2 regions of the Rhizobium sp. WYJ-E13 genome follow, and region 2 is predicted to be linked to the other one. Evidence: predicted binding sites of a transcription regulator. Region 2 holds the regulator's gene; the other holds the start of a gene.
What was found. The regulator LexA, encoded in region 2, represses DNA repair genes until DNA is damaged. The targets are predictions, from matches to a motif close to TGTTCNNNNTGTGTTCNG.
Positions count from the first base shown of each region.

Region 1: the regulator LexA is predicted to act here: its motif matches at 2,185-2,202, upstream of KQ933_RS21225 (2'-5' RNA ligase family protein).

Region 1 is NZ_CP076853.1:4,285,893-4,290,317, forward strand. Features, by position in the region: gene KQ933_RS21215 (TIGR03364 family FAD-dependent oxidoreductase) at 1-270, opposite strand, end outside; gene KQ933_RS21220 (succinylglutamate desuccinylase/aspartoacylase family protein) at 374-1,435, opposite strand; gene KQ933_RS21225 (2'-5' RNA ligase family protein) at 1,505-2,131, opposite strand; gene KQ933_RS21230 (ParA family protein) at 2,289-3,008, opposite strand; gene guaA (glutamine-hydrolyzing GMP synthase) at 3,647-4,425, opposite strand, start outside.
Region 2 is NZ_CP076853.1:1,332,187-1,336,611, forward strand. Features, by position in the region: gene KQ933_RS06745 (ComEC/Rec2 family competence protein) at 1-1,615, shown strand, start outside; gene lexA (transcriptional repressor LexA) at 1,596-2,318, opposite strand; gene KQ933_RS06755 (VOC family protein) at 2,514-3,401, shown strand; gene kdsA (3-deoxy-8-phosphooctulonate synthase) at 3,398-4,243, shown strand; gene eno (phosphopyruvate hydratase) at 4,384-4,425, shown strand, end outside.

The DNA.
Region 1 (4,425 bases), 1.4 Mb from region 2:
TGCCGCGAGCAAAAGCCCGCGTTGCAGAACGTCGATGCCGGCATCGTCGACAATCTCGGCCCAGATATCACGGGCCCGGCGTGCCTTGTCCCAGCAGTCGCCGGCCTGCTGGCCGGTCACCGTCACAAAGCCGAAATTGCGCACCGAGGCGCCATTTGCCTGTGCGTCGCGGTCGATAACGACGACCCGTTTGCCGCGCTTTGCCGCCGCCAACGCATGCGCCAGCCCGACAATACCCGCGCCGATGATCGCAATGTCGTAATGCGGCATGAAAGCTCCTTCGCAACATGTCTGCCACGGCTTGGCGGATTTTCTTGAAGCCTGTGTGACAGTTGCGCGGCGCCTTACATGCGCATGTGGAAAAGAACGCCGGTCAGTCTTCCAGCGTACCGGCCTTTCGCGTTGCCTTGCTCGGTTGGTCGGCCGCGATCTTCATCAGGTCGCCACGCCGGCGTACGAGCCGATCGGACGTGCGGGTGAGCAGCAGCCCGTCCTGTGGCGCGCGGATATCGATATCGCCTTCGGCAAAGCCCGGGCGGGTGACGATCGTGGCCAGAAGCTCTCCTTCCGAAACGCGCTCGCCGATATTGCGGTGAAACAGCACGGTGCCGCCCTGCGGCGCGCGTACAATCTCGACATTGTCGAGCGGCACGGCCGGCCCGGAAAAGGAAGCATCTCCGGCCGCTTTGCCGCTGACGACACCGCGCCCGATTAGGAACTGCAGAAGACCTTCGGCGTCTTTGTAGGCCATGCCAGGATAGACATCGCGCCGGCCGCGCAGTTCCGCCGTCACGGAAAGCTTGCCCGGAAGCCTCGCCTTGCGCTCGCCCGGCACCTCATATTTCCAGGCGAAGCTAACCGCTTCTTCGAAGGCTGAGCTCTCACCATCCGAAAGCAGCACCGCTTCCATATCGAGCGCGTTCGCAAGATCCGCCGCCTCTGGCCAGAAAGCTTCGTCGATATAGGCATATTGCAGCGATTCATCGTCGCAATGCAGGTCGATCACAAGATCGGCGTCGAGCGCCATATGGATCAGCTCCCGCTTCAGCCGATCGGCAGCCGGATATTTATCAAGCTCGTCAATGAGTTCTGGCTGGTCACGGACGGAGATCAGCGGAAAGTCGCGGTTGAAATTGGTCCTCGAACCGAGATCGAACCGGCCTTGCAGTTCGCCGAAATGCGATTGTGCCGCTCCGATCGGGTTTGCCTGAGGCACGAGCGTGATATCACCGGTGATCCGCCCTTCGCTTTCGGCCTCCCGCAACTTGCCGCAGAGGAAATGCGCCAGCGCCGTTCCCGGCAGTTCGTTCGCATGCAGTGCGGCCTGGATATAGACCTTGGGCGCGGCAGGATCATTTCCCTTGAAACGCATGACTGGCAACCGCCATTCGATGCCGGGAGTATCTCCGGGGATGATGATCTCTGAAACGTCCACTGTCTTGCTCCGCATTTCGTATTGGGTGGGGAGTCTTATGCGAATCCCCCTCCAAGGCGCAAGCGCGACTCAGCCGAGCAGCGGCCAACGGCCGACGACGTTGTGCTCGCTCTTTCCATAGATGCTGTGGATCAGCAGGAATTCGCGAATATTCCACTGCACCGGCCGGTTCAGCTTTTCAGGCAGAACGGTCTTGCGATCGTAGAGCAGCGTCATGTGCGGCGTCAGATGGCCACCGAGGTTATAGGGCAATCCAGCCTCGTATAAGCCCTCCTGGATTTGGCGACGAAGATCCAGCAGTGCCTCGTTTTCCTGCCGGCTGCAGATGACGAAGGCCTGCGGCTCGCCTGGATGGCTGAAGCTTATGACCTCATCGAGCACGAGATCGAACGGCCGGGCGCGCACTGTCGCAGCAACCTGTTCTGCGCCGAACACGATATCCTGCGGCAGCCTGCGGTAGGCGCCGATGCCATTCAGCGTGACATGAAGCAACTCGCGGGGCCGCGAAGGCTCGGTCAGTGAATGGGCGTTGCGATAGGCCTGAGCGATCTCCAGCGCTTCGGAAGCCGCTTCGGTGGTCGGGCGAAGCATGAAGAACAGCCTGTGGTGACGTTCCCCGACGGGATTGGATTTCTTCCGGGGATCCGAGCCATTCGGATCGAGTGGAAAATGAGGCATTTGAACTACGGACTGCATCGCCCGCCTCCTTGTTGCACAAGGAGAAGCTTACCGAAGTTGTTCTCTTTGTAAAGAACAAAACAAGAACATTTATCGCAGAAAGTTATGCTCGAAACCGAAACGGCTACCGAAAGGCAGCCGTTTGCAGGCATCGAATTAACGGGGAATGCACGTCTTAGGCAGCGTTCTTGACGACGTCAGTTGCCTTCTTCGAAGACTTGGCGCGCGCGGCCTTTGGCGGCACGAGACGAAGAATGTCCTCTGCCAAAAGACGAGCATTGCCCTGCGCCTTGTCGAGGTTGCTGACGCGGGCAGGATCCATCGTATAGAGGCTGCCGCCGGAGACGAACATGTCGCGGTAGGCGGCGCGTTCGATCAGTGCCGTATCGATGACGTTCACCTGCTGCTGCGCCAGCAGTCCCTTGACGGCCAGGAGCGCACGCGTGGTGATGATCGAGCTGATGCGGGTCAGGACGACCGAATGCGGGATGCGGATATCGTGCTGGGAAGCAAGCTGCTTCATGATTTCCAGCACCTGCGCGCCGCCGACGGCATCCATGGCGCAGCCCTGCACCGGAACCATGACATGATCGGAAAAGCCGATGGCCTTCGCCATCAATGGGCTCATGCCGGCCGGCAGGTCGACGATGATATAACCGCCGCGCTTCTTGAGGTCCTTGATCTGCTGTTCGATCGTATCTTCCGCGACATTGGAGATCACGGCGAATTCGGCTGCTTCACCGGACAGACGGCGCCAGCGGCTGGCCCATTGCTGCGGATCGGCATCCAGAACGGAAACGCGATGGCCACGGCGAGCCAGTTCTGTGGCAAGAACGAGAGCGACCGTCGTCTTGCCAGCGCCCCCTTTCGTATTCGCAAATGTAATGATTGGCATCGATTTACCTCGGGTTGATGAGTTGGCGGCGGTCATCCCTGGGAGAGGCCCGTCTCGGGCTTTAAGGAACAGCGGCTTTCGCAGTGATGAGATGAAAAGGTCAAACAGCAACCTTGCGTGGCGCTGTTTTACCTTGCTTTCCGAGGTTGATTTTTTTTGGGGTGCAATTCTTAGCCGACCAGTGGCAGCGAGCCGCGGTGCTTACCGAACTTTAGGGCGTTAAAATCACTCAGCAGCCTGGCGTGGCTGTATTTTGTGGCAACGCGTCTACGATAAAAATAGTCAGCGACCTTTGGTGTGTGATGATGTCTGCAAGTGATGAAGAGAAAATTGAACTTTTGCATTGCTTGTTGAAGCGTTTCGAAACGCCACCAGCAATTTTGATTAGCGATGCCAAATGCTGGAGCATATGCTCGCGCGCGCAGTTGAACTGGCTTCTATCGACCCGCGTTCGATAACCTTCCGATATTGGACCGAACTGGATGGCTCCATTCGAATTGCTACAGAGTGCCTGGATTTACGGCGTCTTTACTTCGTGATCGAGGATTTTTCGAATTGGCTCACTGATCTCTCGATAGAAATCAACCTATATCAAAATGGAGAACGCCAAATTCATCGAAATGATAGCGCGCCCCCCCTCACTCCCACTCGATCGTGCCCGGCGGTTTGCTCGTCACATCGTAGACCACGCGGTTGATACCGCGGACTTCGTTGATGATGCGGGTGGCGGCGCGGCCGAGGAATTCCATGTCGTAATGGTAGAAATCCGCCGTCATGCCGTCGACGGAGGTCACGGCGCGGAGCGCGCAGACGAATTCGTAGGTGCGGCCGTCGCCCATGACGCCGACGGTCTGGACCGGCAGCAGCACGGCGAAAGCCTGCCAGATCGCGTCATAGAGACCGGCCTTGCGGATCTCGTCGAGATAAATCGCATCGGCCTCACGCAGGATCTCGAGCTTCTCGCGGGTGATGCCGCCTGGGCAGCGGATGGCAAGGCCTGGACCCGGGAAGGGATGGCGGCCGATAAAGCTGTCCGGCAGGCCGAGTTCCTTGCCGAGCGTGCGTACTTCATCCTTGAAGAGTTCGCGCAGCGGCTCGACGAGCTGCATCTTCATGCGCTCCGGCAGGCCGCCGACATTGTGGTGCGACTTGATGGTGACCGACGGGCCGCCGGTGAAGGAAACGGACTCGATCACATCAGGATAGAGCGTGCCCTGGCCGAGGAAATCGGCGCCGCCGAGCTTCCTGGCTTCGTCCTCGAACGTCTCGATGAAGAGGCGGCCGATGATCTTGCGCTTGGTTTCCGGGTCGGAAACGCCTTCCAGTTCGCCGATGAAGCGGTCGGCGGCGTCGACATGGATCAGGTGCAGATTGTAGTGCTCGCGGAACATGGCGACGACGCCTGCGGCCTCGTCCT
Region 2 (4,425 bases):
CAGGAGCGGCATCGGCGATCGAATCCGCTCCGTCCTGCCGGGTGATACCGGCGCCTTTGCTGCTTCACTTGTCACCGATGAGAGACGGGCGATCTCGGATGAAACGACCGAGGCGCTGCGGCAATCCGGCCTTGCCCACATCATCGCGATCTCCGGTCTCAATATGGCGCTCTCCGCCGGCATCTTCTTTGTCGGCCTGCGGGTCATCCTCAGTCTTTTTCCCGCCATTGCCCAAGCATGGCCGACCAAGAAAATCGCGGCGGCCGGCGCGCTCGCTGCGGTGACGGCTTATTATCTGATCTCGGGTTTTGCCGTCTCCGCCGAACGCGCTTTCATCATGATGGCGATCATGCTGGTTGCCGTCTTCTTTGACCGGCCGTCGATCAGCCTTAGAAACGTGGCGCTGTCCGCGCTCGTGATCCTTGCAGTCTCGCCATCGGAGGTGCTGGGGCCGAGTTTCCAGATGTCCTTTGCCGCAACGCTTGCCCTGGTCGCCGGTTACGACCTCTGGAAAGTGCGTCCGATGCGGGAGAATGCCTTTGCCAAGCTGCCGATCCTCAAACCTGTCCTCATGATTGGCGGCTTCTTCGGCGGCATTTTCCTGACGTCGCTCATTGGCGGTTTCTCGACCGCGCTGTTTTCGATCGATCATTTTCACCGGCTGACTGCCTACGGCCTGCCGGCAAATCTCGCGGCCATGCCTGTCATTTCCTTCATCGTCATGCCTGCCGGGATGCTGGCGATGCTGCTGATGCCTTTTGGCCTCGATGGCCCGATGTGGCAGATCGCAGGATTCGGGCTCGATCTGGTGATAAAAATCGCAAAGACGGTATCGAGCTGGGGCGGCAATATCGATGTGGGCCGTTTGCCCGGCTGGTACTTCCCGACAGCCGTCTTCGGGTTTCTGCTGCTAACCTTGCTCAGAACCAGACTGCGGCACGCCGGAACAGCAATCGTTGCGGTTTCCACGCTTGCCGTCGCGTTGCTTCCGGTCGAGGCGATGCCCGACATCACCATCGCCGAAGATGGCGGCCTGGTTGCTGTTGTCGATGGAGAGGCGATAGCTTCGAATCGCGAAAAGCCTCCTGCCTTCATCTTCGAACAATGGCAGCGGGCGCTTACCATGGAAGAGCATCGAAAGCCGTTCATGCTCCAGGCTGTCAATGTCCCCGCTGCGCCTGAAGGCAAACAGCTGCAGCTGTCACGGGATCAGCAGGACGAAGCCAGAGCAGCAATGAGACATGCCGCCGCAAGCTCGCCATCGCGCTTCTCCTGCCAGAAGGGCGCCTGGTGCACTGCCTTGCTCGGGAATGGAAAGAAACTGACGATCATCGACAATGCAGCCTATCTCGGGCCGGCCTGCGATACGGCCGATATCGTCGTTACCCCTGTCCGTTTGCGGTTTGACCATTGTCGCTCCGGCGCATTGCTCTTTACTGGCGAGACACTACGCAGAACAGGCTCGATCGAACTTCGTTTTACCGATAAGGGAACTGAGATCACAACTGCATTCGACACGTTGCGACGGCCCTGGATGCGCCACCGTGCCTATGATTGGCGCAGCGACAGTTTCGCAGACGCCAGTACGTCACCAGTCAGTGATAGCGGCGAATGAGGCCGACGAGCTTGCCCTGGACCTTGACGCGATCCGGCGGGAAGATGCGCGTCTCATAAGCGGGGTTTGCTGCTTCGAGTGCAATCGATGCACCCTTGCGGCGAAAACGCTTGAGCGTCGCTTCCTCCTCGTCGACGAGTGCCACGACAATATCACCGGGATTGGCGGTGCTGCCGTTGCGGATGATGACCGTGTCGCCATCGAAGATGCCGGCTTCGATCATCGAGTCGCCACGAACCTCGAGCGCATAATGCTCACCCGAGCCCAGCATGTCGGCGGGAACATTGATGTCGTGCGTATTGTTCTGGATTGCCGAGATCGGCACGCCGGCGGCGATGCGCCCCATGACCGGCACAGAAATCGAATTGCCGTTGTCGGCAGCAGGTGCAGGCTTTGCCGGAGCGGGAGCCAACGGCTGAGGCTTTCCGAGGCTGCCCTCGATGACGCTCGGCGAAAAGCCGCGCCGAGGCTGCAGGCTTGGGCTGTAGGCTTCCGGCAACTTGATGACTTCGAGCGCGCGTGCCCGGTTCGGAAGCCGGCGAATGAAGCCGCGTTCCTCAAGCGCCGTGATCAGCCGGTGAATACCGGATTTAGAGGCAAGATCCAGCGCATCCTTCATCTCGTCGAAAGACGGCGGAACGCCTGACTCCTTCATCCTTTCGTGAATGAAAAGAAGGAGTTCCTGTTGTTTGCGTGTGAGCATGGCGTGTACCCCAGTCTTGAAACAAATCCAGAACGGACACTATATGTTCCATATGTGTTCTGCAAGTAGCTAAATTTTCGTAAAACTTCTGTTCATTCTGCAGAGAATTTTATTTTTATCGGCGGAAAGCCTGCCTGGCCTTGCTTCGTAGCGTCTGCTGAAGCACATCTCCTGGTGATTGCTAGAGAGTAGCCGATGACCCAGGACATGCTTCCGATTGATCATCTCGTTTTGCCGGTTACCGATATCGACCTTGCCCGCGAAAGGCTGGGCAAGCTTGGTTTCACCGTCGCGCCCGATGCCCGCCATCCCTTCGGCACGGAAAATGCCTGCGTTTTCTTTACCGACAAAACCTACCTTGAGCCATTGGGTGTCGCGAGTGTGGAGGAGAGCGAGGAGACGGCGCGTGAGGGCAATGTCTTCACTGCCCGCAATCAGGCTTTCCGTTTCCGCTGCGGCAGCGAAGGATTGTCCGCCATCGCCTTTGCGACAGGGGATGCAAAGCAAGAACATTCTCGTTTCGTGAAGGGCAGCATCAGTGCCGGTCCTGTGCTGCAGTTCGAACGTCCAGTGAAAATGCCCGATGGTGCAGAAAGTGTTGCCGGCTTCCGGCTCGCCTTCGCTGGCGACCTACGGGCACCGGATTTCTTTCTCTTCGCTGTCGAGCGCATCAACCCGCTTCCGGCCAGCCGCAGCGCGCTGGAGATCCATGCCAATGGCGTGACAGGCATTGCCGAGATCGCGCTCGCGGCGCCCGAGCCGACAGCTTTCGGCGAGTTCGTTCGCGCGGCGGCAAAAGCCGCTTCTGCCGATGTCACGAGTTTCGGGCTGGAGGTGCCGACCGGAAACGCAAAGATCAGCCTGATGACCCCAGAGGGGCTGGAGGCCTATTTCGATCTGGCGACGCCGGATAGCGATCGCGGCCTGCGCGGCCGGGCGATCCTCTTTGCGGTTGCCGATCTGGCCGTGACAGAAGCGCATTTGGCTGCTAACGGGGTGACCTATACACGCAAGGCCAACCGTATTCTTGTGAAGCCCGCGCCCGGTCAGGGCACGCTCTTCGCCTTCGAGGAAACACCATGAGCTCCAATACCAATGCAGAGGTCCGGATCGGCGAAGGCGCTGGCCAGGTTCTGTTTTCCAATTCTGCCAAGCTTTCGCTCATCGCTGGTCCGTGCCAGATGGAAAGCCGCGAGCATGCCTTCATGGTCGGCGGCACGCTGAAGGAGCTGTGCGACAAGCTCGGTATCGGCCTCGTCTACAAGACCTCCTATGACAAGGCAAACCGCACCTCGATTTCCGCCAAGCGCGGTATCGGCCTCGAAAAGGCGATGGAGGTTTTCGACGACCTCAAGAAGGAATTCGGTTTTCCTGTCCTGACGGATGTTCATACGGCAGAACAATGCGCCATTGTCGCTGAAACCGTCGACGTGCTGCAGATCCCGGCCTTCCTCTGCCGCCAGACGGATCTTCTCGTTGCCGCCGCCAAGACCGGCCGCGTCGTCAACGTCAAGAAAGGCCAGTTCCTCGCGCCCTGGGACATGAAGAATGTGCTCGGCAAGCTGAATGCCAGCGGCAATCCGAATATATTGCTTTGCGAACGCGGTGTTTCCTTCGGCTACAACACGCTGGTCTCCGACATGCGTTCCCTGCCGATCATGGCGGCGATGGGCGCTCCTGTTATCTTCGACGCCACGCATTCCGTCGCCCAGCCGGGCGGGCAGGGCGATTCCTCCGGCGGCCAGCGCGAATTCGTTGAAACGCTGGCGCGTGCTGCCGTAGCCGCCGGCGTTGCGGGTGTCTTCATCGAAACCCATGAGGATCCGGACAATGCCCCTTCCGACGGCCCGAACATGGTCTATCTCAAGGATATGCCGCGGCTTCTGGAAAAGCTGCTCGCCTTTGATGCGGTTGCCAAGGGCTGACAGTCAAAAGCCTGACATGATCGTGTTATAGCGACGATCAGACAGGCAGGCCGGAGGTGTCGCAAAGCGCCATTGTAATTTGCGTACCTTCGATTAAGACGGTTTCAAACGATTTATCCACCCACGAGCAGGAAAAAACCATGACTGCAATTACCGATATCATCGCCCGCGAGATTCTCGAT